3 regions of the Rhodoferax sp. WC2427 genome follow, and region 2 is predicted to be linked to each of the others. Evidence: predicted binding sites of a transcription regulator. Region 2 holds the regulator's gene; each other region holds the start of a gene.
The links. Region 2 encodes FNR, which switches genes on or off when oxygen is low (the NO sensors DNR and NnrR bind a similar motif). Its sites were predicted from a motif close to TTGATNNNNATCAA; they were not measured.
Positions count from the first base shown of each region.

Region 1: the regulator FNR is predicted to act here: its motif matches at 4,217-4,230, upstream of AB3G31_RS04875 (MBL fold metallo-hydrolase RNA specificity domain-containing protein).
Region 3: the regulator FNR is predicted to act here: its motif matches at 5,549-5,562, upstream of AB3G31_RS01535 (OmpW family protein).

Region 1 covers NZ_CP162006.1:1,002,072-1,009,831, reverse strand. The annotation lists gene ileS (isoleucine--tRNA ligase) at 1-1,224, shown strand, start outside; gene lspA (signal peptidase II) at 1,224-1,733, shown strand; gene AB3G31_RS04885 (thioredoxin family protein) at 1,964-2,284, shown strand; gene AB3G31_RS04880 (VOC family protein) at 2,356-2,742, shown strand; gene AB3G31_RS04875 (MBL fold metallo-hydrolase RNA specificity domain-containing protein) at 2,769-4,166, opposite strand; gene AB3G31_RS04870 (beta-propeller fold lactonase family protein) at 4,322-5,293, opposite strand; gene AB3G31_RS04865 (substrate-binding periplasmic protein) at 5,393-6,280, opposite strand; gene pedF (cytochrome c-550 PedF) at 6,327-6,734, opposite strand; gene AB3G31_RS04855 (sigma-54-dependent Fis family transcriptional regulator) at 7,159-7,760, shown strand, end outside.
Region 2 covers NZ_CP162006.1:461,176-468,935, forward strand. The annotation lists gene AB3G31_RS02175 (creatininase family protein) at 1-610, opposite strand, end outside; gene AB3G31_RS02180 (sulfite exporter TauE/SafE family protein) at 621-1,298, opposite strand; gene hemN (oxygen-independent coproporphyrinogen III oxidase) at 1,298-2,686, opposite strand; gene fnr (fumarate/nitrate reduction transcriptional regulator Fnr) at 2,814-3,533, shown strand; gene AB3G31_RS02195 (hypothetical protein) at 3,511-3,762, opposite strand; gene AB3G31_RS02200 (FixH family protein) at 3,772-4,029, opposite strand; gene ccoG (cytochrome c oxidase accessory protein CcoG) at 4,041-5,459, opposite strand; gene ccoP (cytochrome-c oxidase, cbb3-type subunit III) at 5,463-6,371, opposite strand; gene AB3G31_RS02215 (cbb3-type cytochrome oxidase subunit 3) at 6,387-6,524, opposite strand; gene ccoO (cytochrome-c oxidase, cbb3-type subunit II) at 6,540-7,229, opposite strand; gene ccoN (cytochrome-c oxidase, cbb3-type subunit I) at 7,239-7,760, opposite strand, start outside.
Region 3 covers NZ_CP162006.1:327,693-335,452, reverse strand. The annotation lists gene AB3G31_RS01565 (M20 family metallopeptidase) at 1-135, shown strand, start outside; gene AB3G31_RS01560 (YidB family protein) at 204-677, opposite strand; gene AB3G31_RS01555 (hypothetical protein) at 1,001-1,150, shown strand; gene fba (class II fructose-bisphosphate aldolase) at 1,329-2,393, opposite strand; gene pyk (pyruvate kinase) at 2,700-4,133, opposite strand; gene AB3G31_RS01540 (fatty acid desaturase) at 4,409-5,515, shown strand; gene AB3G31_RS01535 (OmpW family protein) at 5,664-6,254, shown strand; gene AB3G31_RS01530 (AAA-associated domain-containing protein) at 6,330-7,622, opposite strand; gene AB3G31_RS01525 (ABC transporter permease) at 7,643-7,760, opposite strand, start outside.

The sequences.
Region 1 (7,760 bases), 540 kb from region 2:
GAGTCACTGATTGGCGACGATGCGCCAAACTACAGCAAGGTCAACGACATCCTGGACGTGTGGTTCGACTCCGGCACCACCCACGAGCACGTGCTGCGCGCCAGCCACAAAGAGCAATCGCAGTGGCCCGCCGACCTGTACCTGGAAGGCCACGACCAGCACCGCGGCTGGTTCCACAGCTCGCTGCTCACCTCCTGCGCCATGTACGACCACGCGCCCTACAAGGGCCTGCTGACCCACGGCTTCACCGTCGACGGGCGCGGCCGCAAGATGAGCAAGAGCGAAGGCAACGTGGTGGCCCCGCAAGAGGTCAGCGACAAGATGGGCGCGGAAATCATCCGCCTGTGGTGCGCCTCCACCGACTACTCGGGCGATCTGGCCATCGACGCGAAGATCTTGGCCCGCGTGGTGGACACGTACCGCCGGGTGCGCAACACGCTGAAGTTCCTGATGGCCAATGTCAGCGACTTCAACCCTGCCACCGACGCAGTGCCGTTCGACCAGCTGCTGGAAATCGACCGCTACGCCCTGGGCCGCGCGGCCCAGCTGCAGGCCGACATCCTGGCCCACTACGAGGTGTACGAGTTCCACCCCGTGGTGGCCAAGCTGCAGGTGTACTGCAGCGAAGACCTGGGCGCCTTCTACCTAGACGTGCTCAAAGACCGCCTCTACACCACCGCACCGAAGTCCCTGGCCCGCCGCAGTGCCCAAACCGCGCTCTGGCAGATCACCCACGCCATGCTGCGCTGGATGGCCCCGTTCCTGAGCTTCACGGCCGAAGAGGCGTGGAAGATCTTTGGCAGCAGCGACTCCATCTTTCTGGAAACCTATGCCGAGCTGCCCGCGCCGGACGCCGCCCTGCTGGCCAAGTGGAGCCGCATCCGCGAGATCCGCGACGCGGTGAACAAGGACATCGAAGTGCTGCGCGCCGACGGCAAGGTGGGTGCATCGCTGCAGGCCAATGTCGACCTGGCGGTGCCCGCCGACGACTTCGCCTTGCTGTCCAGCCTGGGCGCGGACCTGAAGTTTGTGTTCATCACCTCCGCTATTACTTTGGTAGCTACTCCCGCTGTAGCCATCAGCGCAAAGGCCAGTTTAGACACCAAATGCGAACGCTGCTGGCACTACACGCCCGACGTGGGCGTGGACGCGGCCCACCCCACCCTGTGTGGCCGTTGCAGCAGCAACCTGTATGGCGCTGGTGAAACCCGGGTGTTTGCATAATGGCGACCCGCAGCAAATCCACTTTTGGCAAGTCCGGTGCCAGCATGCTTCCCTGGCTGGGCCTGGCGCTGATCATTTTCATGGCCGACCAGTTCACCAAAGTGCTGATCATGGGCTACTACCAGCTGGGCGACAGCACCACGGTCACCAGCTTCTTCAACATCGTGCGGGCCCACAACACCGGCGCGGCGTTCTCGTTCCTGGCCGGTGCGGGCGGCTGGCAGCGCTGGTTCTTCACCGGCCTGGGTGTGGTGGCGGCGCTGTTCATCGTGTACATGCTGCGCTCGCATGCCGGGCAAAAGCTGTTTTCGTTCGCCATGGCCTGCATTCTGGGCGGCGCCATCGGCAACGTGGTGGACCGCCTGCTGCACGGCTACGTGGTGGACTTTCTGGACTTCCACTGGCGCGGCATGCACTTTGCGGCCTTCAATGTGGCCGACGCAGGCATCACCATCGGGGCCATCTGCCTGATTCTGGACGAGCTGCTGCGGGTCAAGCGCGGCAAGTAAACCGGTCGCCAGGGCCGCAGCGGGCAGGCCATGGCGGAAATTTCAGACTTTCAGGCCATTTTTCAGGTATAAAAAGGCCTTCTTGCGCTTGCCGAATCAGCGTAGGCAGCTCCTATTTTTTACTATCAAAATAGAAGCAACCTGTTGCAATGGGTATGGGCGGCAGGCGTGGCACCATTGCGGGCGTTCTGGAACACTGTGCAGAACACACTTCCCCGCAAGGAATCCCCATGCCCCAGCCCTACCAGCAAGAAGCCCCCGCCCGCGCCACCATCGACACCACCCCCGGCCCGCTGGTGCTGGAGTTTGGCGACGACTATTGCGGCATTTGCGCGGCGGCGCGCCCGGCCATTGAACAGGCGCTGGCGGGGCAGCCCGAGGTGCAGCACCTGAAGATCGCCGACGGCCGGGGCCGCCCGCTGGGCCGCGCCTTCGGCGTGAAGCTGTGGCCGACCCTGGTGTTTTTGCAAGACGGGCACGAAGTGGCGCGGCTGGTGCGGCCCATGCAGGCGCAGCCAATTACCGAGGTGCTGCAGTTGCTATCTAAATAATAGCTACTCACGCCTATCGGAGTAGCGCGGGCGGCCTGTTTTGCTTATATTTTGGGGACAGGAGGAAAACCATGTCCATCCAGCTCGACCACACCATTGTTCCCAGCCGCGACAAGGTCGCCGCGGCGCGCATGCTGGCGGAGCTACTGGACGTGCCCTGGGCCCCCAGCGGCATGGGGCCGTTTGCGCCGGTTTACCTTAACGACGGGCTGACGCTGGACTTCATCGACACCGACGACGCATTTCCGGTCTACCACTTTTGCTTCCGCGTCACCGAGGCCGATTTCGACGCCATCCTGGCGCGCATCCAGGCCCAGGGCCTGCCCTACCGCAGCACGGTGCGGGGCAGCATGGACATGCAGGTCAACCACCAGTTTGGGGGCCGCAATGTCTACTGGAACCAGCCCGACGGGCACCAGTGGGAGATCCTGACGGTCAGCTACGCGCGCCAGCCGTAGCAGGCGTTCTGAGGCCCCTCCCCGGCTCACAGGTCTACCTGCGTGCCGGGCGCAGGCACCTCGACCTTCCAGCCCCGCGTCTGGGCGATCCGGTCGGCAAATCCACGGGCCGTTTGCGCCTCGCCATGGACCACAAAAGTACGCCGGGGTGCGTGCGTAAACCCCTGCAGCCAGCCCAGCAGCGCGGCCTGGTCGGCGTGGGCCGACAGCCCGCCGATGGTGTGGATGTGCGCCCGCACCACGTGCTCTTCACCAAAGATGCGCACCCGCTTGACGCCGTCCACCAGTTTGCGGCCCAGCGTGCCCGCGGCCTGGAAGCCGATGATGACAATGGCGCATTCGGGCCGCCCGAGGTTGTGGCTCAGGTGGTGTTTGATACGGCCCGCGTCGCACATGCCGCTGGCCGAGATGATGATGGCCCCAGACTGGATGGCGTTCAGCGCCACCGACTCTTCCACGGTTTGGGTGAAGTGCAGGTCGATCCATTGGGACAAGGTGTCTTGGGGCAGCAGGTAGGCCTGGGTTTCCGCGTCCAGCAATGCCTTGTGCCGCCAGGTGATGTCGGTGGCTTTGGTGGCCATGGGGGAATCGACAAATACGGTCAGCCGCGGCAGGCGGCCTTGTCGGCACAGGTCGGCCAGCAGCCAGATTACCTCCTGGGTCCGCCCCAGGGCAAAGGCGGGAATGATGGTGTTGCCTTTGCGCTGGGTGGTTGTGCCAATCACCTCGACGAGTTCGTCCACGGTGTCCTTGAGCGACCGGTGCAGGCGGTCGCCGTAGGTGGATTCGACCAGCAGGACATCGGCATGGGTGATGGTGGTGGGGTCGCGCACGATGGGCCGACCCGGTTGCCCCAGGTCGCCAGAGAAGACCAGCTTGGTGGTCTTTTTGCCTTCGGTCACCCACAGCTCCAGACTCGCCGAGCCCAGGATGTGGCCCGCATCGCGAAAGCGGCACCGCAGGCCCGGATCGGGCCGGACATCTTCGTCGTAGGCCACGCCGCTCAGCTGCTCCAGACAGGCCTGCGCCTGCGCCACCGTGTACAGCGGCGCGGGTGCGCCGGCCCGCTTGCGCTGCCGGTGGTTTTTGCGCTGGGCCCGGGCCCAATCGGTTTCCTGGATGTGCGCGCTGTCGAGCAGCATCACCGCCAGCAGATCCGCGGTGGCGTGGGTGGTGATGATCGAGCCCCGAAAACCCAGCGCGCACAGCCGAGGCAACAGGCCGCTGTGGTCGATGTGGGCATGGGTGAGCAGCACGAAGTCGACCTGCCGCGGGTCGAATGTCCAGGCCTGGAGGTTGCGTGCCCGGGCTTCGCTACCGCCCTGGAACATCCCGCAATCGACCAGAAACCGCAGCGTGCCGGTCTCGACCAGAAAGCACGAGCCAGTGACTTCCTGCGCGGCACCGATGAATGTCAGCTTCATGCGCGTCCCCTAGAGTGGCCCCCAGTATGGACCCACCCGGCGTAGCGGAATTGACCTTGGTCAACAATCTGACGCTATCGAAAAAGTAGCTACTCACGCTGATGGAATAAGCACAAGCAGGGGTTTTTGCTTAAAACCCCAAGCCTGAGAAACCGTCAGTTCGCCAGAATGGTGTGCGGCACGCGCCCGACCGGCACCGTCTTCAGCGCCTTGCCGTTCTCGGTGTTGATGATGGTCATGTCGTCCGACATGCCATTGGCGACAAACAGGCGTGAACCGTCCTTGTTCAAGGCCACACCCCAGGCCCGTTTGCCCACCAGCACTACCCGGCGCACGGTGCGGGTGGCCACGTCCACCTCGGCCACATGGTTGGCCCGCCCGAGCGCCACCCACACGGTTTTGCCGTCGGCCGTCATCAGCATGCCGACCGGCGTGATGTCGGCGGCGCGCATGCCCGGGAGCTGGAAAGCCAAGGTCTGCTTCACCTTCATGGCGCGCGTGTCGATGATGCTGACGCTGGCACCCAGCTCGTTGGTAACCCACAGCTCGCTGCCATCGGGGGTGAGCGCAAAGCGACGGGGCCGCATGCCCACCTTCACCTGCCCGGCGAGCTTGCGCGTGGCCACGTCGACGGCGTAGACGGTGTTGGCGCCCTCCGAAGTGACGTAGACAAACTTGCCGTCTGCGGATGCCAGCACGCCCTCGGGCTCGGTACCGGTCTTGACGGCAAACAACTGCTTCTTGCTGGCCAGGTCGTAGGCCGCCATCTGGTTCTCTTCTTCGATGGACACGTAGGCGGTCTTTCCGTCGGGCGACAGGGAGAATATCTCCGGGCTGTCGCCACTGGGGATGGTGTCGATCAGCTTGCCCGCCTGCACATCGACCACGCCGATCTGGTTGCTGTCGCCGCAGGCCACCATGATCAGCAGCCCGCCTTGCGCCCAGGCCATGTGCCGGGGCCGCAGGCAGGTGCGGATGGTGCGGATGGGCTTGCCCTCCGGGTCCATGTGCAGGATCTGGTTGTCTTTTTCGCTGCTGACAAAAATATCGGCGGCGGCCTGCAGGCTCAGGCTGGACAGGCACGCGGCCAGGCACAGGGACCAGCCGGTTTTCAAAAGCGTTTTCATGCGGTCATCCCTCGGTCGTTCTTGGCTGTCACTTTTTGGCGCACCCCGACCAGCGCCGGTGCAGTGTGCTCCAGGCTGCAACAGTGGCACGGCCGCGGTTCAGGGCGCCGCCAGGGTCAGGCCGCGCGACTGGAACAGCGCCAGCAGCGTGCCCTCTTTGCGCAGCGCATCCAGCGCATCGTCCAGCGCGGTGGCCAGCTCTTTGTTCCCGGCCTTGACGGCCATGCCCAGCGGCCAGCCATTGGGGGGGATGCCGGGCAGCACCAGCTTGGAAAAAGCCCAGTCCTTCCGGTCCAGCTTGGCGGCAAATATGGCGGCCTCGGCCTGCGCTAGCGTCACAAAGGCCACATCCGATTGCTGCGCCAACACCGCCTGGGCCGCGTCCAGACCGGTTTTGTAGAGGGAGGTATGCCCGCGCAGCAAACCGCCCTTGTAGCCCATCAGGGCGCTGGCGGCTCCGCTGCCTTGCTCCACGGCGATCTTCTGCTCCGCCAGGTCCTCGGGGTTGTAGACCTGGGCCAGCCGCCGGGGGTTGTGCAGCACCACCAGGTGTTCGCGGGTGTAGGGGCCAAAAATAAAGGCCTGGCGGTTCTCGGCCATGAAGTATTTGTCGACCGGCACGTGCAGCATGACATCGGCCGGGCCGTAGCCCAGGTAGTGGCCACGCCAGACCATGTTGCGCAGGTCGTCGTTCATGTTTTCGCCCGAGTCGAACGGCAGCAGCGCGGCGTTGAGCTGCAGCTGCCGGGCCAGGGCCTGGGCCAGACCGACGTCCAGCCCGGACATGCCCGAGGCGGCCCCGTCGGAGTACGGCGCGTTGTCTTTGTACAGCGCGACGGTGAGGGTTCCGCGGGCCTTGATTTTCTCCATCGCCGTGGGCTCCTGCGACCAGGCCTGGGGAGCTGCACTCAGCAGCAGGGGCAAGGCACCCAGCATTTTTCTACGCGACAGCAGGCTGGCAGATGCCAGCGTGGGCAGATTTTTCAAGAGTGTCTCCGGTTGTCGTTATGGGTGGGGTGAGGTCGCGCAGGCTTCAGGGCTCGCGGCGGGTTTCCAGGTAGGTCTTGATGGACCAGATGGCCTCTTGGGTCAGGATGCCCTCGAACGGCGGCATGTACACCCGCCCGTCACGCGCACGGCCACGGCGTACGGTGGAGAGGAAGTAGTCGTCCATTTCTTTGAAACAGGCCTGCTTTTTCGTGGCGTCCGCCAGCCCCATGCAGTCTGCGTCCAGCTTGCGCAGATCCGGAGAGATGCCCCCCGAGATGGCCTCCAGCCCATGGCACCGCGCGCAGTTCTGGTTGTAGGCAGAGGTGCCGATGCGCAGCGCCTCTTTGTGGCCGTCGCCAGTCGAATACGGATTGCTTTCCCGCCATTCGCTGCCCAGCTGGGGCAGGGTGTGGGTATCGACGGATTGCGGCACCACGTCTCCGTGTGCCATGGCCGGCACACTGCCCAGTGACAGGCACAGGACCAGGCCGGTGGCCAAAAATGTTCGACCGCGTTGCAGGAAGGATTTCATACGCTGTTTGCCTCGGTATTGTGTTGACGATGGTGTAGCAGTCAGCAAATACCGCGCCAGTGCCAAGCGAGGCGCCACGGCCGGTTTGGGCCCCATCCCGGCGCCCTGCGTGGCGCATCTGTGCCAATTTGCAGCACCGTGGTGTGCCGTGCCTGGCGAGCATCTTGCGTTGCTATGACCGCTGTAACGAAACGGAGCAAAATACATGGCTGACACCACCCCAAGAGGCCGCGCCGATTCCCGGGTCCCGGTTATACGCAACACAGATTGCCCCGAGAACGACAACTGGAATTGGCCCATAGAGCCACCCGGAGACAACATGATTGAAAATAGTTTTTCTGCGGTGAGCACATCCGCAAGCAGCCCCCAGCTGGAGAGCACGCCGTTTTCCGCGCTGATCGACTCATCCCGACAGCGCTCCAAGGAATACGGGCTGGAAGAAAACGACCGCCCAGACCTTTCCCGGGCTGCACGCGGCCTGATGAACCAGGCGCTGGAAGAGAACCGCTTTCTCTACCAGCACGCGGCACCGGTCATGGAAACGCTGTACGAGCAAATCGCCAACACCCACAGCATGGTGCTGCTGACGGCGCGCAGCGGCATGATTCTGCATTCGCTGGGCGACGCGGACTTCCTGGAAAAGGCCTCCCAGGTCGCCTTGCAGCCGGGCGTCGACTGGTCTGAAAAAGGCAAGGGCACCAACGCGATTGGCACCGCACTGGCCGAGGAAAAACCGATCGTGGTCCACGGCAGCCAGCACTTTCTGCAGGCCAACCGCTTCCTGACCTGTTCCTGCACACCGATATTCGATCCGTACGGCAAAGTCATTGGCGCACTCGACGTGACCGGCGACCACCGCAGCTACCACCAGCACACGATGGCCTTGGCGCGCATGTCCGCGCAGATGATCGAGAACCACATGTTCGCGGATGTGTTCCACACCGA
Region 2 (7,760 bases):
ACTGGGCGGCGCGGTCTTGCGAGGTGGATGGGAAGTTGAGGGCCAACTCCATGCGCACGGTGTGGGGGCGCAGGGCCCGCATCATCGACGTTTCTGTGTCGCCCGCGTGGATGCCGAAGCGGTGTTCTTCGGGGCTGAACAATGCGTTCGCATCAATCAGCGGCAGGTTGAACCAGCTGGCGCTGTAGACCAGCAAGCCGTGCTCGGTGCGCAGGGTGCGGGCCACGATGTCCATCAGGCTGACTTGGCCGCCGTGGGCATTGAAGATCAACAGCTTTTTGACCCCGCTGCGGGCCACGCAGGCGCCTAGCTCGGTCCAGACGCGGATGAGGGTTTCGCTGGACAGCGTGAGCGTGCCCGGAAAGCGCACATGCTCGGGGCTGAAGCCCACCTGCTGGGTCGGCAGCACCAGCACCGAGGCATCGGTGGGCAGCAGCGGCAGCGCGGCGGCAATCACGCCATCGACCAGGGTGGTGTCCACGCTCAGCGGCAGGTGCGGGCCGTGTTGCTCGGTGGCGGCCACGGGCAGCACGGCCACGGTGCGGGCCGGGTCGAGCAGCGCGAAGTCGCGGGTGGTGAGGTCGGCCCAGAAGCGAGGTGGAGTGTGCATGGGGCGAATTTCACCACAGGCTTCGGCAGAACTCCAAAACCCGCGGGTCCATGTCGTGCACCAAAGCCCATACGGCCACGCCTGCCAGCGATGCACCTGCCGCCCGCATGCCCCATTCTTTGCGCTGGGGGCTGCGCCAGGCCTGCAGGCGCACCCACAGCCAGGGCCCGGCCACCAGGGTGATGCTGCTGCCCAGGGCAAACAAGGCCATGCACAGTGCGCCATCCAGCGGCCCGCCGCTGAGCGAGGCGACCAGCAGCGCCGAGTACAGCAGGCCGCACGGCATCAGCGCCCAGGCGGCCCCGGCCACCAGGATCCACGACCGGCCCGCTACGCGGGGGCGCAGGCTGGCCCACAGGTTGCGGCCCAGGCCATCCACCCACATGGGTTGCCGCGCCAGCACCAGCAGCGTGCCGCCCCAGACCAGCACGGCCACGTGGAACAGCGTCCACACCGGGCGCAGCGCGGCGGCGGGGGCGGTGAGCCAGGCGAGCGTGTTGACGGTGGCGGCGGCCAAGGCACCCGCCAGCGTGTAGCCCAGCAAGCGTCCGGCCTGCAGTTGCAGCATGCCCTGGCGGGCACCCGCTACCCGCACCACGCCCGCACAGGCTGCGCCGCACATGCCCGCGCAATGCGGGCCACCGGCCAGGCCCATGAGCAGAGCGGTCCAGGCCAGGGTGGAGACCATCAAATGATCCGTGAAAAGCGGGCGCGGTTTTGGTCAGCCTGCAGGTAGCGGTCGAACACCATGGCCACGGCGCGCACGAAGAACCAGCCGGTGGCGGTGACCTGGATGCTGGTGGCATCCACCGTGACCATGCCGGCCTCCACCAGGGGCTGCAAGGCCAGCAACTCGGTGGCAAACGTGGCCCGGAAGTCTACCAGGTAGGCCAGCTCGATGGATTCGAACTGCACCGCACCCTGGCACATGATGGCCATGATGACGGCGCGGCGCACCAGGTCGTCGCGGCCCAGGGCCAGGCCGCGCACCACGGGCAGCTGGCCCTGGTCGATCATGTCGCAGTAGGCCTCCAGCGTTTTGGCGTTCTGGCTGTAGGTGGGGCCGATGCGGCCAATGGCCGACACGCCCAGGCCGATCAGGTCGCAGTCGGGCTGGGTGCTGTAGCCCTGGAAGTTGCGGTGCAGCCGCCCCTGGCGCTTGGCCACCGCCAGTGCGTCATTGGGTAGGGCGAAATGGTCCATGCCCACGTAGACGTAGCCGGCCCCCATGAGGGCCTCCAGCGCCTGCGACAGCATGGCCAGCTTGGCGGCGCCACTGGGCAGGTCGGCATTCAAAATGCGGCGCTGTGGCTTGAAGCGTTCGGGCAAATGGGCGTAGGCGTACAGGGCAATGCGGTCGGGGCGCAGCTCCACCACCTGCTCGAGGGTGCGGGCAAACGAGGTGGGCGTCTGGCGCGGCAGGCCGTAGATCAGGTCGGTGTTGATGGAGTCGAAGCCCAGGCGGCGTGCCTCGGCCACCAGGTCGAACACCTGCTGTGCGGGCTGTACGCGGTGCACGGCTTTTTGCACGTCGGCATCGAAGTCCTGCACGCCAAAGCTCAGGCGGTTGAAGCCCAGCGCGGCCAGGGCCGCCAGCCGTTCGGCATCCACGGTGCGGGGATCGACCTCGATGGCGTATTCGCCGCCGGGCGCCAGGTTGAAATGGCGGCGCAGCAGCACCATCAGCTGGGCCAGCTCGCCGTCGCTCAAAAAAGTGGGGCTGCCGCCGCCCAGATGCAGCTGGCTGACCGCCCGGCCCACGCCCAGTTGGGCGGAGTGCAGGGCCATTTCGCGCTCCAGGTACTGCAGGTAGGCGGCACCGCGCTCATGGCGCTTGGTGATGATCTTGTTGCAGGCGCAGTAGTAGCACAGCGACTCGCAAAACGGGATGTGCACGTACACCGACAGCGGCAGGGCGGTGGCGGTGGCCCGGCGCAGGCGCAGGGCGCGGGCGTAGTCTTCGCCGGTGAAGGCTTCGACGAAGCGGTCGGCGGTGGGGTAAGAGGTGTAGCGGGGCCCCGGCACGTCGTAACGCTGCAGAAGTTCGGTGGCAACACGGGGTAAAACACGGGTCATGGCGAGCGCTTTTGTTGCATGCCTGCAATGTGCCGTGAACGGTCCTGGCCTCCATTGATGTGGATCAAACGGCATGCAGATGTGGGTGCCAGAAAATAGTGACTTAAAAAAAGTTCATACTACGCCCATGACCCCAATCGCCATCAAAGCCGCCTGTTCGAACTGCAATCTGCGCGAATTGTGCATGCCGCTCGGTCTAAACCAGGAGGAATTGGAGCGAATTGATGGCCTGGTGGCCTTGCGCCGCAAGGTCAAACGCGGCACCACGCTGTTCCGCAATGGCGAGGCATTCACCGCGCTGTACGCCATCCGCACCGGGTTTTTCAAAACCTCCATCACCACCGAAGACGGGCGCGACCAGGTCACGGGCTTCCAGATGGCGGGCGAGATCATCGGGCTGGACGGTATCGTCAACGACCAGCACACCTGCGACGCGGTGGCGCTGGAGGATGCAGAGGTCTGCGAAATGCCGTTTGACCGCATCGAAGAGCTGTCGCGCGAAGTCAACGCCCTGCAGCGCCATGTGCACAAGATCATGAGCCGCGAGATCGTGCGTGAACACGGCGTCATGCTGCTGCTGGGCAGCATGCGGGCCGAGGAGCGGCTGGCGGCCTTTTTGCTGAACCTGGTGCAGCGCCTGCACGCGCGCGGCTTCTCGCCGCTGGAACTGGTGCTGCGCATGACGCGCGAAGAAATTGGCAGCTACCTGGGCCTGAAGCTGGAGACGGTGAGCCGCACTTTCTCCAAGTTTGCCGAGGACGGCGTGGTCGAAGTCAAGCAGCGCCACATCCGCATCCTGGACACCGAAGCGCTCAAGCGCATCGTCAATCTTCAACCCTGTTTATAGTCGCTTCGCCCACCGGCTGGCCCACCAGCAGGGTCAGGCTGCTGATCATCGCCGCCACGGTCCAGAAGGCAAAGAAGGCTAGGCTGTAGACCCCCTGGCGTGACAGGTCCAGAGGCTGGCCCAGCCAGTGCAGGCTCGTCGGATCGACTACCGCAAATACCAGGCCTTCTAGCAGACACGCCCCCAAAAACCCCGACCACAGCACGCTGGTGATGCGTTGCACTGCCATGCCGCGCTCCTACTTCTGCCGCACCGCGCCGGGGGGCGTGGCCGCATGGTTGCGCCCCAGCTCGGCCGGGGCCAGTGTGCCCTGCAGGGCCAGGGTTTTGTTGATTTCCTGGCCCTGGCGGTAATAGTCTTGCGCCAGTACCGGGTCTTGCCGGGTGAAGGCCAGCCAGGCGGTGACCAGTGCCGCCACCACCACCAACAGCGGGCCGGAGATGACCAGCCACACGTGGCCATATTTCCACCAAGGTTGTGGGATTTTTTCAGACATGGGTCTTCTCCTTATCGGGGCACGATGAACGTGGATTTTTCGGATACGCGGTCTTTGCCGTCGGCACTCTGGATGTCAAACACCACCGGGTGCGAACCGGGCGTGGCCGAACCGTAGGGGATGTGCAGGCGTACCGCGACCCAGCGCGACTGTATGGCACCCACTTCCACTTCCGTCTCCGATGCCACCACCAGCCCGTCCAGCCCGTGGGCCGACAGGGTGTAGCGCTGCGGTGCCTCGGTGGCGTTCATCACCTGCAGGCGGTAGACGTTCTCCAGTTGGCCACCGCCCACAATGCGCGACAGGGCGGCGCGGTCGCGCACCACGTCGACCTTCAGCGGGGTGCGCAGCAGCAGCGTGGCCAGCAGCACGGCAGCGATGGTCCACAGCAGTGCGGTGTAGATCAGCACCCGGGGTCGCAGCACCCGGCGCAGAATCTGGCGCGCATTCCAGCCCCCGGCAATGCCGTTCTGGGTGGCAAAGCGGATCAGGCCCCGGGCGTAGCCCATTTTGTCCATCACGCCATCGCACACGTCCACGCAGGCGGCGCAGTTGATGCACTCGTATTGCAAACCCTGGCGGATATCGATGCCGGTGGGACAGACCTGCACGCACAGAGTGCAGTCCACGCACGAGCCCAGGCCCAGCACCGCCGGATCGGCCTTGCGGGAGCGGGCACCACGCGGCTCGCCGCGGCGGGTGTCGTAGCTGACGATGAGCGTGTCCTTGTCGAACATGGCGCTCTGGAAGCGGGCGTAGGGGCACATGTATTTGCACACCTGCTCGCGCATGAAGCCTGCGTTGCCATAGGTGGCCGCGCTGTAGAACAGGCCCCAGAAGACCTCCCAGGAGCCAAAGTTCAGGTGCAGCGACTCTTGCAGCAGCTCTTGCGTGGGGGTGAAGTACGACACAAAGGTGAAGCCGGTCCACAGCGACAGCAGAATCCACACCGCGTGTTTGGCCCACTTTTTTCCCAGCTTCTGGGCCGACAGGGGCGCGCCGTCCAGGCGCATGCGTGCGCCGCGGTCGCCCTCGATGTGGCGCTCGATCCACATGAAGATTTCGCTGTACACCGTCTGCGGGCAGGTAAAGCCGCACCACAGCCGTCCGGCCACGGCGGTGAACAAGAACAGAGATAGCGCCGACACCACCAGCAGGCCCGTCAGGTAGATGAAATCCTGCGGGTACAGCACCAGGCCAAACAGGTAAAAGCGCCGCGCTGCCAGGTCCAGCAGCACCGCCTGGCGCTCGCCGTACTGCAGCCACGGCAGGCCGTAGAACACCAGTTGCGTGAGGAACACCATGCCCCAGCGCCAGCGGGCAAACAGGCCCTGCACCGAGCGCGGATAGATTTTGGGCTGGGCCGCGTACAGCGACACCAGCTCTTCGCCATCGGCGACTACCGGTGTGATGGGGATGGTTTTACGCATGGCCTACGGCGTCGGCTTGTTCGATAAACCCCATACGTAGCTGGTCAGTACATGGATTTGTGCCTCGGTCAGCTTGTCTTTCTGGGCGGGCATCTGGTTGGTTTTGCCGTTGTTGACCATGGCGATAATGGCGGCTTCGCCCCAGCCATGCAGCCAGATATCGTCCGACAGATTGGGTGCACCCAGGGCCGGGTTGCCCTTGCCGCCCACGCCGTGGCAGGCCGCGCAGGCCGAAAACTTGGTCTTGCCCAGGGCCGCCCGCAGCGAATCGTTGGGGCTGCCCGACAGGCTGAGCACGTAGTTGGCCACGTTCTTCACGTCGTCGGGCGTGCCCACGGCGGCGGCCATGGGGGGCATCATGCCGATGCGGCCGTGGGTGAGGGTGAGCTTGATGATGTCGGGCGTGCCGCCGTGCAGCCAGTCGCTGTCGGTCAGGTTGGGAAAGCCTTTGCTGCCGCGTGCGTCCGAGCCGTGGCACTGTGCGCAGTTGTTCATGAACAGGCGCTCGCCCACCGCCATGGCCTGGGCGTTACCGGCCAGCTTCTCGGGGGGCAGGGCGGTGAACTGGGCGTACAGCGGCTCCAGTTCGTGGTTGGCCTTGGAGACTTCGGCATCGTATTCGCCCACCTGGCTCCAGCCCAGTGTGCCCTTGAAGCTGCCCAGGCCGGGGTAGGCTACCAGGTAGCCGATGGAGAACAGCACCGTCAGGATGAACAGGCCGACCCACCACAGGGGCAGGGGGTTGTTCATCTCGCGCAGGTCGTCGTCCCACACGTGGCCGGTGGTGTTGTCGGCCTGGAACGGCACCTTCTTACGGGCCGTGATCCACAGCAAGAGCAGGCAGGCGGCGATGCTGACGACCGAGACCGCGCTGACGAAAATCGACCAGAAGTCGCTATTGAAATCGCTCATAAAAATCCTTCGGGGTCAGTCCTGTAAAAAGGGAAGCTGCGCCGCATCGTCAAACTGGGCTTTGTTGCGGCGCGAATAGGCCCACACGATGATCCCGATGAAGGTGATGAAGCTGCAGACCGTGGCGGCAATGCGTAAGGTAGTGACGTCCATAAGTGGCTTTCGGGTTCAGGGAGCCGGTGTGGGAGGCGCGGGAGGAACCGTCTCGGCGGCCTTGGCCGCCAGCTGGTCGGTCAGGGCGCGGCCCATGATCTGCAGGTAGGCGATCAATGCGTCTTGCTCGGTCTTGTCTTTCACCGCCGCTGCGCCACCGGCGATCTCGGCGTCGGTGTAGGGCACGCCCACGGTACGCAGGGCCCGCATGCGGGGGGCTACGACGGTGGGGTCGACCAGGGCGGTCTCCAGCCAGGCGTAGCTGGGCATGTTGGACTCGGGCACCACGTCACGGGGGTTGTGCAGGTGGATGCGGTGCCATTCGTCGCTGTATTTGCCGCCCACGCGCTGCAGGTCGGGGCCGGTGCGCTTGCTGCCCCACTGGAACGGGTGGTCGTAGACGAACTCACCAGCCACCGAGTAGTGGCCATACCGCAGCGTTTCGGCGCGGAACGGGCGGATCATCTGCGAGTGGCAGTTGTAGCAGCCCTCGCGCAGATAGATGTCGCGGCCGATCAGCTGCAGCGGGGTGTAGGGCTTGAGTCCGGTGACGGGCTCGGTGGTGGACTTCTGGAAGAACAGCGGCACGATCTCCACCAGCCCGCCCACGGCGACCACCAGCAAAATCAGCACGATCATCAGAAAGTTGTTCGTCTCGATCTTTTCGTGCGAGAAGAATGGAATGGGTTTGTTGTTGTCAGCCATGGATATCTTTCAAGCGTGGGCCAGTGAAGAAGCAGGCACGGGCACCAGCACCGAGCGGCCACGGGTTGCCGTCATCCACACGTTCCAGGCCATCACCAGCATGCCGCTGAGGTACAGCAGGCCGCCCACCACACGCACCACGTAGAACGGGTAGGTGGCTTTGACGCTTTCGACAAAGGTGTAGGTCAGGGTGCCGTCGGTGTTGACCGCGCCCCACATCAGGCCCTGCATCACACCGGCAATCCACATGGCGGCGATGTAGAGCACGATGCCCACGGTGGCCAGCCAGAAGTGCAGTTCGATGGCGGGCACGCTGTGCATCTTCTTGCCGCCAAACATGCGCGGAATCAGGTGGTACAGCGAGCCCATGGACACCAGGCCCACCCAGCCCAGGGCACCGGAGTGCACGTGGCCCACGGTCCAGTCGGTGTAGTGGCTCAGCGCGTTGACGGTCTTGATGGCCATCATCGGGCCTTCAAAGGTGCTCATGCCGTAGAAGGACAGCGAGACGATCAGGAAGCGCAGGATCGG
Region 3 (7,760 bases), 130 kb from region 2:
GTGTGCGGTGTGCTCGGCCCCAAGAGCAACGCCCACGGCCCGAACGAGTTTTTGCACGTGCCCTACGCCAAGAAGCTCACCGCCGCGGTGGCGCAGGTGATTGCCAGTTTTCCGCTGCAGGCCGACGCGGCTTGAAAGTAAAAAAGCCACTTTTCATTCCTGAAAAGTGGCTTTTACGCTTATGGAATAAGCGTAACTAGCTACTATTTTTGCAGCAAACCGCCCAGCATGCCGAACAGGTCGCCGCTGTCGCCCAGGCCGCCTTGGGGGGCCTGGCCTTGCGGGGTCAGGTGGTCTACCAGACCCGGCAGCACCTGGGCCAGCTGGCCCGCAGCTTCACCGGGCTCCAGGCCCAGTTGGGCGGCAATACCCGCCAGCGCGTCCGAACCCAGCACATTGCCGAGTTGGTCGCCCGAGATGGGCTGGTTCTGGCCGCCACCAATCCACGAATTCAGCACATCGCCCATGCCGGCCTGGCCAAACTTGGCCGCCAGGCCGCCCAGGCCACCGTGCTCGCCGTTGTTGCTCAGCATGCCCGTCACCACCTGAATGAGCTGGGGGTTGCTGGCCAGCATGCCGATGATGCCGCCCAAACCACCGCCCAGGCCACCCTGGGGTTGCGCCTGCTGTTGGCCATTGTTCAAAACTGCGCCGAGTACCGAGTCGAGTAAGCCCATGGTGTTTCCTTGGTAAGTGGAGAAAAAAATACGCTGCAGCCACCCGCAACGCCGGGTACAACCCACAGGTTGACCGCACATTGTCTACCATCTAAAAGTCAAATTGGATACGTGACAATCTGCACACTCTGGCAAGACCCACCCTGCACACCCTCCCGCTTGGCAGGCCATCTGCTGCCGGTGGCCGGGTTGGGATTTCTGATTTTTGCGGGCGTGGTGATGCAGCAGATCGGCATTGGCCAGACCCACGTGACCAACGCCGGGGTGCTGACCGCGCTGTACCTGCCGGTCACCCCGCTGCGGGCCTGGGCTACACGCAGTAGGTGCGGGGCCAGCGCCATGCCAACGCCAGCCACGCGGCCACCATTTTGTCGAGCGAGACGCTGTTTGCCGCCCTGTCTGGGGCCCTGCTGATGGCCGACCGGCTGAACGCCGCCGGGCTGGTCGGCTGCGGCCTGATCAGGCCAAGATAGGCACACCCCCAGGCTTGCCCACTGCCCCGGAATCGGCTTGCAAAGCCGAGTACGCATGTGGCATCCAACCCCCTTGCAGGGGGCCACACCAGCAGCCTGGCAAAGCCAGTTCTGCGGTGTTTCTGGCGGGCATCCGTTCTGGCCGAGAGTTTCGGCTGAACCTTACCAATCCTTCGAATTAGTGGATGACCTGGGCCAGCAGGCCGTCGGCGTAGTGGCCCGCCACCACCTGTAAGGTGTGGCCCTTGACGCCGGCCGCCTGGCCTTCGCAACCGAACTCCAAAAAGCGCTGTTTGCACAGCTTTTTGGCGGCTTCACGGGCGGGCTTGAGGTAGTCGCGGGGGTCGAACTTTTCGGGGTTTTCGATGAAGAACTTGCGGATCGCGCCGGTCATGGCCAGACGCACATCGGTGTCGATGTTGATCTTGCGCACGCCGTGCTTGATGGCTTCCTGGATCTCTTCGATCGGCACGCCGTAGGTTTCCTTCATGTCGCCGCCGTGCTCGCGGATGATGGCCAGCAGCTCTTGCGGCACGCTGGAGCTACCGTGCAGCACCAGGTGGGTGCTGGGGATGCGCAGGTGGATTTCCTTGATGCGCTGGATGGCCAGGATGTCGCTGGTGGGCTTGCGGGTGAACTTATAGGCGCCATGGCTGGTGCCGATGGCGATGGCCAGCGCATCGATCTGGGTGCGCTGCACGAATTCGGCGGCCTGCTCGGGGTCGGTCAGCATCTGCGCCATGGTCATCACGTCGTCGGTGCCGTGGCCGTCTTCTTTGTCGCCCTGCATGGTTTCCAGCGAGCCCAGGCAGCCGAGTTCGCCCTCCACCGTCACACCGACGCGGTGCGCCAGCTCGACCACTTTGCGGGTGACTTCAACGTTGTAGTCAAAGCTGGCGATGGTTTTGCCGTCGGACTGCAGGGAGCCGTCCATCATCACCGAGCTAAAGCCCAGGTTGATCGCGCCCTGGCAGACTTCGGGGCTTTGGCCGTGGTCCTGGTGCATGACCAGCGGGATGTGGGGCCAGGTCTCGATCGCGGCCTGGATCAAATGTTTGATGAAGGGCTCGCCCGCGTACTTGCGCGCACCGGCGCTGGCCTGCAGGATGACGGGTGCACCCACCTCGTCGGCGGCTTGCATGACAGCCTGGACCTGCTCCAGGTTGTTGACATTGAAGGCCGGGATGCCATAGCCGTTGACGGCGGCATGGTCCAGCAGTTCGCGCATAGAAACGAGTGCCATGGTGGTGGTTCCAGAGAGTAAAAAAACGGGGGCAAAGCGGGCCAAAACCAGGCCGCGGAGTGGTATCCGCCGTTTTGGTAACCGCTTGGTAACTCTGCCAATTCTAGCGTTGTGCCAACAACGGCGTGCAGGCAAAAGCCGCGCCACCCGGCGGATACAGCTTTGTAACTATTTGTTGGCGCGTGCCCTGGGCACCCGTATCCAAGGAAAACCGGCCCGTGCAGGCCGCCATGCGGGCCTGCAAGACCCACGTTGCATGGGCCACCGGAAGAAGCGAGGGCTGCGCTAGGCAGCCCTCCAGGAACATCAGCTGACCTGGCAGATCTTCAGCATATTGGTGCCGCCGGGGGCACCCATGGGCTCGCCGCAGGTGATGGCGTACACATCGCCGCGCTGCACGATGCCGCGGTTGAGGAGATGGCTCTCGGCCTGTCCCAGCGCAGTGTCGCGGTCGGTGCTGGCGTCCATCAACAGAGGCAACACGTTGCGGTACAGCGCCATCTTGCGCTGGGTGGCCAGGCGCGGGGTCAGGGCGTAGATGGGTACGTGGATGCTGTGGCGGCTCATCCACAAGGCGGTGGAGCCGCTGTCGGTCATGGCCACGATGGCCTTGGCACCCAGGTGCTGCGCGGTGAACAGCGCGCCCATGGCGATGGACTGGTCGATGCGGCTGAAGATCTTGCCCTTGAAGTCGGCTTCCAGCTCGCCAAACTCGGCCTTTTCGGCTTCGCGGCAGATATTGGCCATTTCCAGCACGGTTTCCAGGGGGAACTTGCCGGCAGCGGTTTCGGCGCTGAGCATCACTGCGTCGGTACCGTCCAGCACGGCATTAGCCACGTCGCTGACCTCGGCGCGGGTGGGCACCGGGTTGGTGATCATGCTCTCCATCATCTGGGTGGCGGTGATGACCACCTTATCGCTGGCGCGGGCCATGCGGATCATGCGTTTTTGCAGGGCGGGCACGGCGGCATTGCCGACTTCGACCGCCAGGTCACCACGCGCCACCATGATGCCGTCGCTGGCATCCAGAATGGACTGCAGGTGCGGAATGGCTTCGGCGCGCTCGATCTTGGCGATCATGCCGGGCTTGTGGCGGAATTCGGCGGCAGCCACGTTGCACAGCTGGCGGGCCATTTCCATGTCGGTGGCGTTCTTGGGGAAGCTCACGGCCACGTAGTCGGCCTGGAAGGACATGGCGGTCTTGATGTCGTCCATGTCTTTGCTGGTCAGCGCCGGGGCGGTCAGGCCACCGCCCTTTTTGTTGATGCCCTTGTTGTTGGACAGTTCGCCGCCGAGCTTGACGATGGTGTGCACCGCCTCGCCGTGCACGGCTTCGACGGTCATGACGATCAGGCCGTCGTTGAGCAGCAACACGTCGCCGGGCTTGACTTCACGCGGCAGTTCTTTGTAGTCCAGGCCCACGCCGTAGATGTCGCCGGGTTCGGTGCGGGCGGCATCCAGCACAAATTTCTGGCCGGGCTCCAGCATGACCTTGCCTTCGGCAAACTTGGCCACACGGATCTTGGGGCCCTGCAGATCGGCCATGATGGCCACTTCGACGCCCGCACGGCGAGCGGCTTCGCGCACCATCATGGCGCGGTCGATGTGGTCCTGCGCCTTGCCATGGCTGAAGTTCAGCCGCACCACATTCACACCCGCTCGGATCAGCTGTTCCAGAATTTCTGGCGAATTGGAAGCAGGGCCGAGGGTGGCAACAATTTTGGTGGCGAGGCGGGGCATGCGAAAGTCTCCGGTGTAATTTAGTTTCCATTTTCACACGAAAGTAGTTACTAAAAGGTTACAGAACAACCATGAAAACCCTAGTTGCGCCACGGGCACGGGGCCTTGGTACAAAGTTACCATGGTGCCACGCCCTGCAAATGCTTTGATCTGGGTCAGTACGGCTGCCGCCCAGCGCGCATAGGATCGCGGCAGCTGATTTGCGTACCCATGCGCGGCCACCGGCTTCGCTAGGCAAATCACCCACCTGAAATACACGTTGACCGTGTTTTGCCATGTCATCTTCGACTGAAAACCACACTTCCACCCTCCCACCCGTACCCCTGGCACCCGGCGTACCGCTGCCGCACCGCAAGGTGATCCGTTCCTGGCTGATTCCCCTGTCACAGCGCACCACGCTGCGCGCCCTGTGGCTGCTGGCACTGGACTACGCCGTGCTGGGCACCCTGCTGACCGGCACCGTGTTGCTGGCATCTGTGTGGGCCAAGCTGCTGTGCGGACTGGCCGCAGGTTTCGTGGTGGGGCGGTTGTTCGTCATCGGCCACGACGGCTGCCACCAAAGCCTGACACCGCACCGCGGCCTGAACAAATGGCTGGGCCGCATCGCCTTTTTGCCGTCGCTCACGGCCTATAGCCTGTGGGATGTAGGCCACAACGTGGTGCACCACGGCTTCACCAACCTCAAGGGCGTGGATTTTGTCTGGGCCCCGCTGACGCAGCAGGAATACCAGGCCCTGTCGCCGGTGGGCCGGGTGCTGCAGCGCATCTACCGCAGCGGCTGGGGGCCGGGCCTGTACTACATGGTGGAGATCTGGTGGAAAAAGATGGTGTTTCCCGGGAAGTCGCAAATGGGCAACACCCACCGTGCCGTCTTCACCTGGGATTGCCTTCTGGTCAGTGCCTTTGCCCTGCTCTGGATCGCCGCGCTGGCCGCCGCCGCGCTGGCCACCGGCCAATCGGTGGCACTGCTGCTGTTGCTGGGCTTTGCGGTGCCGATGTTCTTCTGGTTCAACATGATGGGCTTTGTGATCTACGGCCACCACACGCACGTCAAGGTGTCGTGGCACGACGACCGCGCGGTGTGGCTGCGGGCCCAGCCGTTTGTGTCCACCACGGTGCACCTGACCTTCCCGCTGCAGATCGGCGCGCTGGTGCACCACATCATGGAGCACACCGCCCACCACGTGGACATGAGCATCCCGCTGTACAAGCTCAAGGTGGCACAGGCCAAGCTGGAAGAGCTGCTGCCCGGGCGCATCGTGGTGCAGCCGTTCTCATGGCGCTGGTACTTTGACACCGCACGCGCCTGCAAGCTGTACGACTTCACGCGCCACTGCTGGACCGACTTCCAGGGCCAGGCAACCAGTCCGGCTCGCCCATAAAGCGTCCTTCAACCGGGTGAACCTGGTGGACGTTTGATCTGGCGCAAACCCGGTGTACACACGGTTTGATGCGGCGCAAAGTCCCCAAGGGCCCGGTCTTCTGTAATCAAGGGGTGGGATGTTCCCGCAACCTGATTGAAAGAAGACCATGCAAAAAACCGTATTCGCCGCCGCACTCTGCGCCCTGCTGTCCACCGCCGCCCTGGCCCAGTCCAGCGCCCCCGGTCCCTGGCTGGTTCGCGCCCGCGCCGTGCACCTGGACAGCGCCAATGGCGACACCACCCCGCTCTCGCTGTCCATCAACAACAAGTGGATGCCCGAGCTGGACATCAGCTACTTCTTCACGCCCAACTTCGCCGCCGAGCTGGTGCTGACCGTGCCGCAAAAACAAACGCTGAGCGCAGGCGGCACCGCCATCGGCAGCTTCAAGCACCTGCCCCCCACACTGACGCTGCAGTACCACGCGCCCCAGGGCAACTTCACGCCCTACGTGGGCGCGGGCCTGAACTACACCCGCCTGAGCTCGGTGAACCTGCCCGCAGGCGTGACGGTGGACCGCAACAGCTTTGGTCCCGCCCTGCAAGTGGGTGTGGACATTCCGGTGGCCAAGAACATGGTGCTGAACTTCGACCTGAAGAAGGTCTACATCCGCACCGACGTTGCCGCCGGTGGCACCAAGCTGGGCACCTTCAAGGTCGACCCGGTGCTGTTTGGCATCGGCCTGGGCTGGAAGTTCTAAGCCACACCGATTTATAGGAAATCGGCGCTCCATGCTTATGGAATCGGCGTGAGCAGCTCTTAATTCAATAGCATCTCAGGTTTCCGATTCCTCGGGCAGCGTGAGCCGCCCGGTGTGGTAGTCGTAGCCATAGACCTCGCCATAGCGGCCCCACTCAATGGCCACCTGCAGCACGCGCTGGGCCTCCACCGCGTCCATGAACTCCTCCAGCAAGTCCAGAAAGCGCTTTTCGGACAGGGTGCCGTTGGGCTCGGATTCCAGGTTGCGCCGGATGTGCGCTGCCAAGGGCACGTGGGTCAGCAGCTGCTGGCCAAAAATCTCCTGCCGCCGCGCCTGGTCGGCATCCACGTAGTGCTGGCCCAGCGGAGTCAGGTGGATGTCACCCTTGTCCACATGGGCCAGGCCCAGCAGGCCCAGCGCCTCGTAGGTGGGGAACAGCTCTTCGTCGGCCAGCTCGGACTCTTCGGCCAGTTGCGGCAGGTCGGCATGCCCGTCGAACGGCGCATCGGCCAGCAGTTCCAGCACGCCTTCGATGTGGCTGACATCGGTGGGCGGCAACCGGTAGCCCAAGTGGGCGGTGACCGGCTCCCCAGCGGTCGCCTCCTGCGCGGGACGCTGCGTCATCAAGGCATAGACCTCGTCGATCAGCGCCCGCACCTCGACGGCATCTGCGTCGCGCGGGCGCGGCAGGTCGATCAGCACCTCGTCGCGGATGCGGCCCGGGTCGCTGGCCAGGATGATGATGCGGTCGGCCATCATCACCGCCTCTTCGATGTTGTGCGAGACGATCAGGATGCCCTTGGTGGGGATCTGGTCGCCATCCCACAGCTCCAGCATGTCGTTGCGCAGGGTTTCGCCGGTCAGCACGTCCAGCGCCGAAAACGCCTCGTCCATCAGCAAAATATCGGGGTTGGTGACCAGGGCGCGGGCAATGCCCACCCGCTGCTTCATGCCGCCCGACAGCTCGCGCGGCAAGGCGCCGCCAAACCCGGCCAGGCCAATCATCTCCAGCACCGCATCGGCGCGGGTCTGGCGCTCTGCGGCGGGCACGCCCTGGGCTTCCAGGCCCAGCTCCACGTTCTGCTGCACCGTCAGCCAGGGGAACAAGGCAAACGACTGGAACACCATGGCGATGCCCGCCACCGGCGCGTGGATGGCCCGCTGGCGGTATTCCACCTTGCCGTGGTCGGCCGGAATCAGCCCGGCCATGATGCGCAGCAGGGTGGACTTGCCCGAGCCCGACTTGCCCAGCAGGGCCACGATTTCGCCATCGGCCAGGTGGAAATCCACCGACTCCAGCACGCTGCGGGCGGTGCCGTCGGCGGCGCGGAAAGACTTGGCCACACCTTGCAGTTCGATCAGATTCATAGGGGTTCTCCAGCGCCGCGTCAGCGGCTGCGGTCTTCGGCCAGCACGTACAGCTTGCGCCAGAAGAAGCGGTTCAGCAGCATCACAAAAATACACATCACGCCAATGCCCAGCGCGATGCGGTGGAAGTCGCCTGCA